One region of the Kribbella sp. NPDC056345 genome, then DNA from elsewhere that is predicted to be linked to it. Evidence: predicted binding sites of a transcription regulator. Region 1 holds the regulator's gene; the other holds the start of a gene.
What was found. Region 1 encodes HrcA, which represses chaperone genes, less so after heat shock. Its sites were predicted from a motif close to TTGGCACTCGNNNNNNNCGAGTGCCAA; they were not measured.

Region 2: the regulator HrcA is predicted to act here: its motif matches at 3,770-3,796, upstream of ACFCV3_RS42275 (FmdB family zinc ribbon protein).

What each region holds. Positions count from the first base shown of each region.
Region 1 covers NZ_JBHJQQ010000001.1:50,332-54,972, reverse strand. The annotation lists gene ACFCV3_RS00300 (ThuA domain-containing protein) at 2-643, shown strand; gene ACFCV3_RS00295 (Gfo/Idh/MocA family protein) at 640-1,725, shown strand; gene hrcA (heat-inducible transcriptional repressor HrcA) at 1,775-2,797, shown strand; gene dnaJ (molecular chaperone DnaJ) at 2,826-3,968, shown strand; gene ACFCV3_RS00280 (16S rRNA (uracil(1498)-N(3))-methyltransferase) at 3,972-4,641, shown strand, end outside.
Region 2 covers NZ_JBHJQQ010000030.1:1,465-6,105, reverse strand. The annotation lists gene ACFCV3_RS42290 (UTP--glucose-1-phosphate uridylyltransferase) at 1-452, opposite strand, end outside; gene ACFCV3_RS42285 (5-formyltetrahydrofolate cyclo-ligase) at 520-1,068, shown strand; gene ACFCV3_RS42280 (penicillin acylase family protein) at 1,065-3,611, opposite strand; gene ACFCV3_RS42275 (FmdB family zinc ribbon protein) at 3,817-4,137, shown strand; gene ACFCV3_RS42270 (Flp pilus assembly protein CpaB) at 4,193-4,641, shown strand, end outside.

The DNA.
Region 1 (4,641 bases):
TGTGACGACGAAGCGTGCGCTGGTGGTGCGGGGTGGCTGGGACGGGCATGTGCCGGTCGAGGCGACCGAGCTGTTCATCCCCTACCTGAAGGAGAACGGGTACGACGTCACCACGTCGGACAGCACCGAGAGCTACCTGGACCTGGACGGAGTCGACCTCGTCCTGCAGTGCGTGACGATGTCGACCGCCGCCCCGGAGCACCTGAAGAGTCTGGAGCAGGCGATCCGTGGCGGGACCGGGTTCGCCGGGTGGCACGGCGGGATCGTGGACTCGTTCCGGGACAACGCCGACTACAGCTTCGTCACCGGCGGGCAGTTCGTCTCGCACCCGCACAACTTCATCGACTACCGCGTCGACGTGGTCGCCGACCATCCGATCGTCGAGGGCATCACGCACTTCGACGTCCACACCGAGCAGTACTACCTGCACGCGGACCCGACCAACAACGTGCTGGCGACCACCAAGTTCGACACGCACCCGGACTTCCCGTGGATCGAGGGCGCCGTGATGCCGGTGGTCTGGACGCGCACGTGGGGCGAGGGTCGGGTGTTCGTCTGCACGGTCGGTCACAAGCTCGACGACTTCGACGTTCCTGAGGTGCGCACGATCATCGAGCGGGGGCTGCTGTGGGCGAGCAAGTGACACGAGTCGGCATCGTCGGCACCGGAGTCATCTCCGGGACCTACCTCGATCACCTGGCCAAGCTGCCCGGTGTCGAGGTGGTCGCGGTCGCGGACCTGGACCTCGCGCGCGCCCAGGCGGTCGCCACGGACAGCATCCGCGCGCTCACACCCGATGAGCTGTACACCGCCGACGACGTCGACATCGTCATCAACCTGACGATTCCGGCCGCCCACGCCGCCGTACACCAGGCTGCTCTCAACGCCGGCAAGCACGTGTACGGCGAGAAGCCGCTGGCCATGGATCGCGCCGAGGCCGACCCGCTGCTCAAGTACGCCGCCGCGCACGACCTCCGCATCGGCTGCGCACCGGACACCGTCCTCGGCACCGGCACCCAGACAGCTCGCGCCGTGATCGACCGTGGTGACATCGGCGTACCGCACGCCGCGACCGCCTTCATGGTGACGCCCGGCCACGAGCTGTGGCACCCGGCGCCTGAGTTCTACTACCAGCCCGGTGGCGGCCCGGTCCTCGACATGGGCCCGTACTACGTGACCAGCCTGGTCACCCTCCTCGGTCCGGTACGGCGGGTCACCGCGCGCGCCGGGCAGTCGAAACAGGAGCGGATGATCCACACCGGTCCCCGGGCCGGGACTGTCTTCCCGGTGGAGGTTCCGACGCACCTGACCGGCGTGCTGGAGCATGAGTCCGGCGCACTGACCACCGTGCTGATGTCGTTCGACGTGTGGGCCGGTCGGTTGCCGCGGATCGAGGTGCACGGGACTGAGGGCAGTCTGTCGGTTCCGGACCCCAATGGCTTCGACGGGGCGGTTGAGATCGTCACTCCGACCCAGCGGGAGTGGACGGAAGTGGCAACAGCCGGCGGGTACGCCGGGGCCGGTCGGGGCGTCGGTGTGGCGGACATGGCCCGGGCGCTGCGCAACGGCGAACCGCACCGGGCGAACGGCGAGCTGGCGTACCACGTGCTCGACGTACTGGAGTCTTTTATCGACTCTGCGGTCCAGGATCAGCCGCTTGATGTGGCCAGTACAGTGACGCGCCCCGCAGCAGTTCCGTTGGGAGCGTCGCCCGACACCGCCTAGACTGGCACTCTGAGCTTTTGAGTGCCAAGAGGCTGGAGAGGGTGGTCGCGTGCTGGATGAGCGCAAGCTGGATGTACTCCGCGCCATCGTCGAGGACTACGTCGCGACCCACGAGCCGGTCGGCTCGAAGACACTGGTCGACCGGCACAACCTCGGTGTCTCCCCGGCTACGGTGCGTAACGACATGGCCGCGCTGGAGGAGGAGGGGTACATCACCCAGCCGCACACCAGCGCCGGCCGCATCCCGACCGACGCCGGCTACCGGCTGTTCGTCGACAAGCTGAGCACGGTCAAGACGCTGTCCGCGGCCGAGAAGAAGGCCATCACGTCCTTCCTCGGCGGCGCGGTCGACCTCGACGACGTCGTACGGCGGACGGTCCGGCTGCTCGCCCAGATCACCCGCCAGGTCGCGATCGTGCAGTACCCGTCGCTGAACCGGTCGAGCGTCCGGCACATCGAGGTGGTCACGATGTCACCGCGCCGGCTGCTGCTGGTCCTGATCACCAGCAACGGCCGGGTCGAGCAGCGGATCGTCGAGCTGCCGAAGGACATCGACGAGCAACTGGTCGCCGACCTCCGGTCACGGCTGAACACGGCCATGGTCGGCCAGCGACTGACCGAGGCGGCCACCTCGCTCGCCACGGTCGCCGACAACTTCGCGCCGGACGACCGCCCGCTGGTCGCGGCGATCGTCACAACCCTGCTCGAGGCGTTCACCGACGAGATGGGTGAGCAGCGGATCGCGGTCGGTGGCGCGGCCAACCTGACCCGGTACGGCGACGACTTCGAGCGGAACGTGAAGCCGGTGCTGGAGGCGCTGGAGGAGCACGTCATCCTGCTCAAGCTGCTCGGTGAGGCGACCCACCCGCAGACCCTGACGGTCCGCATCGGTCACGAGAACCCGTACGAGGAGCTGGCCACCACCTCGGTGGTCGCGACCGGCTACGGGTCCAAGTCGGAGGCGCTGGCCACCCTCGGCATCGTCGGCCCGACCCACATGGACTACCCCAGCACGATGGGCGCCGTACGGGCCGTCGCGCGCTACGTCAGCCAGATATTGGCTGAGTCATGACGCATTCACTTAACCCCTGGTCTGGAGTATGAGCACCGATTACTACGCCGTCCTGGGCGTCAGCCGTGACGCTTCAGCGGACGAGATCAAGAAGGCGTACCGCAAGCTGGCGCGCCAGTACCACCCCGACGTCAACGACTCCGAGGACGCGCACCACAAGTTCCAGGAGATCGGCCGCGCGTTCCAGGTGCTGAGCGATCCGCAGAAGCGGCAGATGCACGATCTCGGCGGCGACCCGTTCGCGTCGGCCGGTGGCGGGCCCGGTGGGTTCGGCGGCGGTCAGGCGTTCACGTTCACCGACATCATGGACGCGTTCTTCGGCCAGACCGGCGGGGCCACCCGCGGGCCGCGGCCGCGGACGCGACGTGGCCAGGACGCGTTGATCCCGCTGCGGATCGACCTGGCCGAGGCCGCGTTCGGGACGACCCGCGAGCTGAAGGTCGACACCGCCGTACTGTGTCCGACCTGTTCGGGCTCCGGTGCGGCGGCCGGCTCCGAGCCGGTCACCTGCGAGATCTGCCACGGCCGTGGCGAGGTCACCCACACCCAGCGCTCGTTCCTCGGCGAGGTGCGCACCATGCGCCCCTGCCCGAACTGCCGCGGCTTCGGGACCACGATCCCGAACCCGTGCGTCGAGTGTGCGGGCGACGGCCGGGTCCGCTCCCGCCGTACCGTCACCGTGAAGATCCCCGGCGGCGTCGACACCGGCACCCGCGTGCAGCTGTCCGGTCAGGGTGAGGTCGGTCCCGGCGGCGGTCCGGCCGGTGACCTGTACGTCGAGATCGAGGTCGAGCAGCACGAGGTCTTCACCCGCAACGGCGACGACCTGCACTGCACGGTCACGCTGCCGATGACGGCGGCCGCGCTCGGGACCACGATCGACCTGCCGACGCTGGAGGGCGAGACCACCCCGCTGGAGATCCGCCCCGGCACCCAGTCCGGTACGGCGATGACCCTGACTGCGCGTGGTGTGCCGCGGCTGCGGCATGCGGGTCGCGGCGACCTGATCGTCCAGGTCATCGTCGAGACCCCGACCAAGCTCGACGACAGCCAGGCGGAGTTGCTCCGGCAGCTCGCTGTGGCGCGTGACGAGGAGCGTCCGCACGGCCAGATCCAGGCCGCCCACAAGGGCGTCTTCGGCCGCCTCCGCGACGCCTTCGGCCAGCACTAAACCATGGGCGTCGCGGTCTTCTTCGCCGCCGAGCTCGACGGCGAAGAGCTGACACTGGACGGCGCGGAAGGCCGGCACGCCGCCGTCGTCCGGCGGATCGGCCCCGGCGAGCGGATCCGCCTGACCGACGGGCGCGGCTCCTGGGCCGAAGGGCCGGTCGCGACCGCCTCGAAGACCGGGCTGACTGTCACCGTCGACCAGCGCGGCAGCGACCCGGCCGGTACGCCGCGGCTCGTCGTCGTCCAGGCGCTGCCGAAGGGCGAGCGGGCCGAGCTGGCCGTGGAGATGCTGACCGAGATCGGCGCCGACGTGATCGTGCCGTGGAACGCGGAGCGCAGCCAGTTCCGCAGCAACCCGGAGCGATCCGCGAAGACCCTCGCCAAGTGGCAGGCCTGGGCCTTCGAGGCCAGCAAGCAATCCCGTCGCTCATGGTTCGCCGAAGTCACCCCGATCGCCACCACCCCGGAGATCGCCAAGCTCGTGCAGAATGCGGCCCTCCCCGTGATCCTGCACGAAGAAGCAACCGTGCCACTCGCCGACCTCGAAGTACCGGCCACCGGCGACGTCGTCATCGTCATCGGCCCCGAAGGCGGAATCGCCCCATCCGAACTAGCCGCCTTCCCCGCCGAACCAGTCCGCCTCGGCAACACCGTCCTCCGCACGTCAACCGCCG
Region 2 (4,641 bases), on a different contig from region 1:
GGCAGACCGTCCACCGCGAGACCGTCGTACTCGCTCAGGATCTGCAGGGACTCCTCCTTGGTGCGGAAGGAGTTCATCAGCACCAGCGGCAGCGGTACGTCGTACTTGCGCCGCGTGCTCAGGATCTGCCGGGCGATGATGTCGAGGAAGCTCAGCCCGTCCTTGACCGGTAGCGCGGACTTCGGTCCGGTGACACCCATCGACGTACCGAGACCGCCGTTGAGCTTGATCACCACGGTCTCGGCCAGCGCGGCCCGCATCGCCTCGGAGTCGGTGTCCAGGTGGTCCAGATGTGGCAGGTCACCCACCGGCTCGATGTCGTCCTCGCGGATCGTCCCCTGCTGCCCGGACTCCAGGAGCCGGTAGTAGTGGGTGAACACGCGAATGGCGACCTCTGCTGCTCCGGCCGCACGCATCTTGTCCTGAGCTCTCTGTAACCCCACCGCACTCATGTCACAACCCTAGGGGACACGGGGGAATCGCAGTGTTAACCGCGTCACGCCCGCCTACGATCAGAGCGTGTTCGCGTCGAAGGCCGTAGCGCGGCAGCACTTCCTCACCGCCCGCAACGCGAGGCCGGCCGAGGACCTGCTGCCAGGCGCCCGCTCCCTACCTCTCCTGCAGAGCGCGCAGCGGATCGCCCTGTACGTCTCGATGGGCGCGGAACCGCAGACCGGTGCACTGATCGACTGGCTGCTGGCCAGCGGCCGTGAGGTGCTGCTGCCGATCCTGTACGCCGACAACGACCTCGGCTGGGGTGTTGCGCCCGGAGCGGCGGATCTGGTCCCGGGGCGACTCGGTCTGTCCGAGCCACGGACCGATCTGGGTTCGTGGGCGATCAGCACCGCCGAGCTGGTCCTCTGCCCGGCCGTAGCGGTCGCACGGGACGGCGTCCGGCTCGGACGAGGCGGTGGCTCCTACGACCGGGCGCTCACCCGCGTCACACCCGGTACGCCGATCTGGGCGGCCGTCTACGACTCCGAGGTCGTCGACTCGCTACCGTCCGATCCGCACGACCACCTGGTCCACGCGGCGCTCACACCGCGCGGACTGCTGCCGGTCGGTTAACGCTCGGGCTTGCCGGTGAAGGTGAGCGTGTGCTCGCGCTTGGCCTCGACAGCACCGCGGGTGAACGCCCAGGGCAGGGTCTCACCCTTGGCCCACAACTCGGTCTGGTCGGTGTAGTTCTTCGAGAACGCGTGGCCCGACGTACCGGTCAGGTTGATCCAGCGGGACTTGTCGAAGTCGGACAGGTCGACGACCATCCGCATCGACGGCACCGCGGTCACGCCGTACCCGACCGCTGCGTCCCAGGAGGTCGCGTTCACGATCGACGTACCGCCACCGAGCTCGTAGGGACCGCGGTTGAACAGCTTCTCGACCACGCCGATGCCCGACGTACCCAGCGTCTGGTTCTCCAGCGTGAGCTTGTGCAGCTGGCCCCACCGCCAGTTCGACGGCTCGCGAGCCATCTTCTTGGTGATCTCCGCACGCGCGTCGACCAGCGCCTGCCGCAGGATGTCGTCGCGACTCTCCCGCTGTGGCGTCCGCAGGTCGTCCCACCAGCTGTTGCTGGGCTGGCCGAGCAGGGTGTGCACGACCTCGACCCACCGGGAGCCGCCGTCCGGCCAGGCCGACTTCGGCAGCTGGTCGTGGAACGTCAGCGTGAGCAGGTTGCGCCACACGACGTTGAAGTACGCCGCCGGTGCCGAGTCGGCCGGCTGGGTGAAGTCCCAGCCCTTGAGGGTGTCCTGCCCCTGCCGGTCGAAGGCGTCGTTGATGCCGATCTTGAGCAGCGACGGCACCAGCATCTCGGCGGCCCGGTTCTTGGTGTCCAGTTGGATCGACGCCATCTTGGCCGCGTCCAGCGTGCCGGCCGCCTTGATCCGGTCCAGGATCTGCTGTGAGCGGTAGCCGTAGTCCCAGCTGTCGCTCAGGAAGTACGGGTACGACTTCGGCACCACTGCCTGGTTCGCGGTGACGATGATCCCGTCGGCCGGGTCGAACTCGGTGGGCATCGCGTCGAACGGGATGTAGCTGGTCCAGTCGTTGCGCGGGTCCCAGCCGGCCACCGGCCACTTCCCGCTGGCGATCTTGCGGATCGGAACCATTCCGGGGGCCTGGTAGCCGATGTGGCCCTCGGTGTCGGCATAGATCAGGTTCTGCGAGGGGACCTCGAACTGCTTGGCCGCATCGCGGAACTGGCTCCAGTTCTGCGCGCGGTTGATCGCGAAGAGCGCGTCGGCGGTCTTCCCCGGCCGGAGCGCGGTCCACTGCAGGGCGACGCCGTACGCCTTGTCGGCCTTGTCGCGCCGCGCGGCCAGCTCACCGGTCTCGCGCTCCTCGGCGCCGACGTCGGAGATGATCGGGCCGTGCCGGGACTCCCGCACGGTGATCTTCACCGGCTCGTCCTGGCCGGCGACCTGGAAGGTCTCCTCACGCTTGGTCAGCGGCTTCCAGCGGTTGTTGTAGAGGACGTTGTCCCCCTCGATCCGCTCCAGGTACAGGTCCTGGACATCGGGGTCGAGGTTGGTGAAGCCCCAGGAGATCGCATTGTTGTGGCCGATCACCACACCGGGCAGTCCGGCGAAGCTGAAGCCGGAGACGTCGTACGGGCAGGTGCGGCTCAGCTTGGTGCAGTGCAGGCCGACCTGCGACCAGATGCCCGGCATGGTGGCGCCGAGGTGCGGGTCGTTGGCCAGCAGCGGCTTCCCGCTGTCGGTGTGGTCACCGGACACGACCCATGAGTTCGAACCGATGCCGTCGCCCTGACCAAGCAGCTGCGGCAGGCCCTTGGCGACCTTCTCCACCGAGTCGAGCGACTTCAGCAGGTCGGTGGTCAGCATGCCGCGCCGGAGCTCGTTGGTGGCCGGCGGAGTCGCGCTGAACTTGCCGTCCGCGCCGACCGAAGCGGTCGGGACGATCGGCTCGTTCCGGTCGAACGGATACGCCGGGTAGAGACTGTCGACGCTCTTCGAGGGGATGGTCGCCAGCAGCTTGGTCCGGTTGAGCTCCTCGTCCATGTTGCCGCCGAGATCCCAGGCCATCGCCTTCAGCCAGGCCAGCGAGTCGGCCGCGGTCCACGGCTCCGGACGGTAGTCCCGACGACCGTTGGGATCCAGGCCGAGTACGGCGTACTCCAGGCTGAGGCCGGAGCCGCTGTGCTTGTCCAGATACGCGTTCACACCGCGGGCGTAGTCGTCCAGGTACTGCCGCGTGGACGGGCTGACCAGGCCGAGCTCCTTCTCCGCGACCCGCCGCCAGCCCATCGTCCGGACGAACTTGTCCGTCTCCACCGCGTCCGGGCCGAACAGCTCACTCAGCCGGCCCGCGGTGACGTGCCGGCGGAAGTCCATCTCGAAGAACCGGTCCTGTGCGTGCACATAGCCCTGAGCGGCGAACAGGTCGGCCGGGTTCGAGGCGTAGATCTGCGGGATCCCGTTGCTGTCCCGGACCACCTCGACATCGGCGTCCAGACCCGCCAGCTCGACCGTCCCGTCGTACGTCGGGAAGGAGTGGCGGACGACGAAAACAGCAGTACCGGCGATCACCACGAGAACCGTGGCGAGCGCGATACCGCAGATGATGACGGCTCGAAGCAGGCGACGCACGGACCCAACCGTAGAGAATGCGGCCCCTGGCCCCAAATGGGGTCCCGGTGAACTTTGCGTTGCTCTGCGTTCCGAGGGGTCGTCGCGCTGCGTCCGGGCGGGGCTGCGGGGCGCAGTTGAGACGGGAGTTTGGAATACTTCGGGCCGCTGACGCATTATTAGCAGTCGAGTAGTAGGAGTGCCAGCGGCCTGAAGGGAACCAACCGTGCCCACGTACCAGTACCAGTGCACCGACTGTGGTGAGGCGCTCGAGGTGCGGCAGAGCTTCACCGACGACGCACTGACCGTCTGCCCGGCGTGCCAGGGCACGCTGCGTAAGGTCTTCAACGCAGTGGGTGTTGTCTTCAAGGGCTCCGGTTTCTACCGCACCGACAGCCGCTCGTCCGGTAAGAGCGCGGTCCCGGCCAAGTCGGAGTCGTCCTCGACCTCGACGCCGTCGACCACTTCGTCGGACTCGAAGCCCGCGGCGAAGGCCTCGGACTCCTCCTCGTCGTCGAGTAAGGGCAGTTCCTCCAGCGCCGCCTGAAATTGGCCTGTGGACAACTGAAAGAGGCGCCGGAGAAGCTCGTACTTTCTCTGGCATGAAGACTCTTTCGTTCCTGCGCGATCTCTCCCGGGCCGCCCGCTGGCACCGCCGCCTCCTGGCCGGCGTCGCCGCGGCGGCCGCTGTCTACTTCGGCCTCACCTCCCTCACTCCCGCCCCGCCTCCGACAGTCGACGTCCTGGCTGCAGCGCGCGACCTACCCGGCGGAGCTGTGCCCGCTCCCGACCACCTCCGCTCGCTCGAGCTCCCAGCTGATGCCGTGCCCACGGGAGCGTTGAGACCCGGCGCAGATCTTGCCGCGCGCGTATTGGCCGGGCCGGTCAGGGCCGGCGAGCCACTCACCGACGCCCGCTTCCTCGGCCCAGGTCTGGTCCCATCCGGGTCCGTCGCCTACCCGTTCCGCATCGACGACGCCGAGGTCGGCGCTCTACTCCGGGTCGGTGATCGTCTCGACCTCTACGCCGGGACCAGTACGGCGTCCGCGTC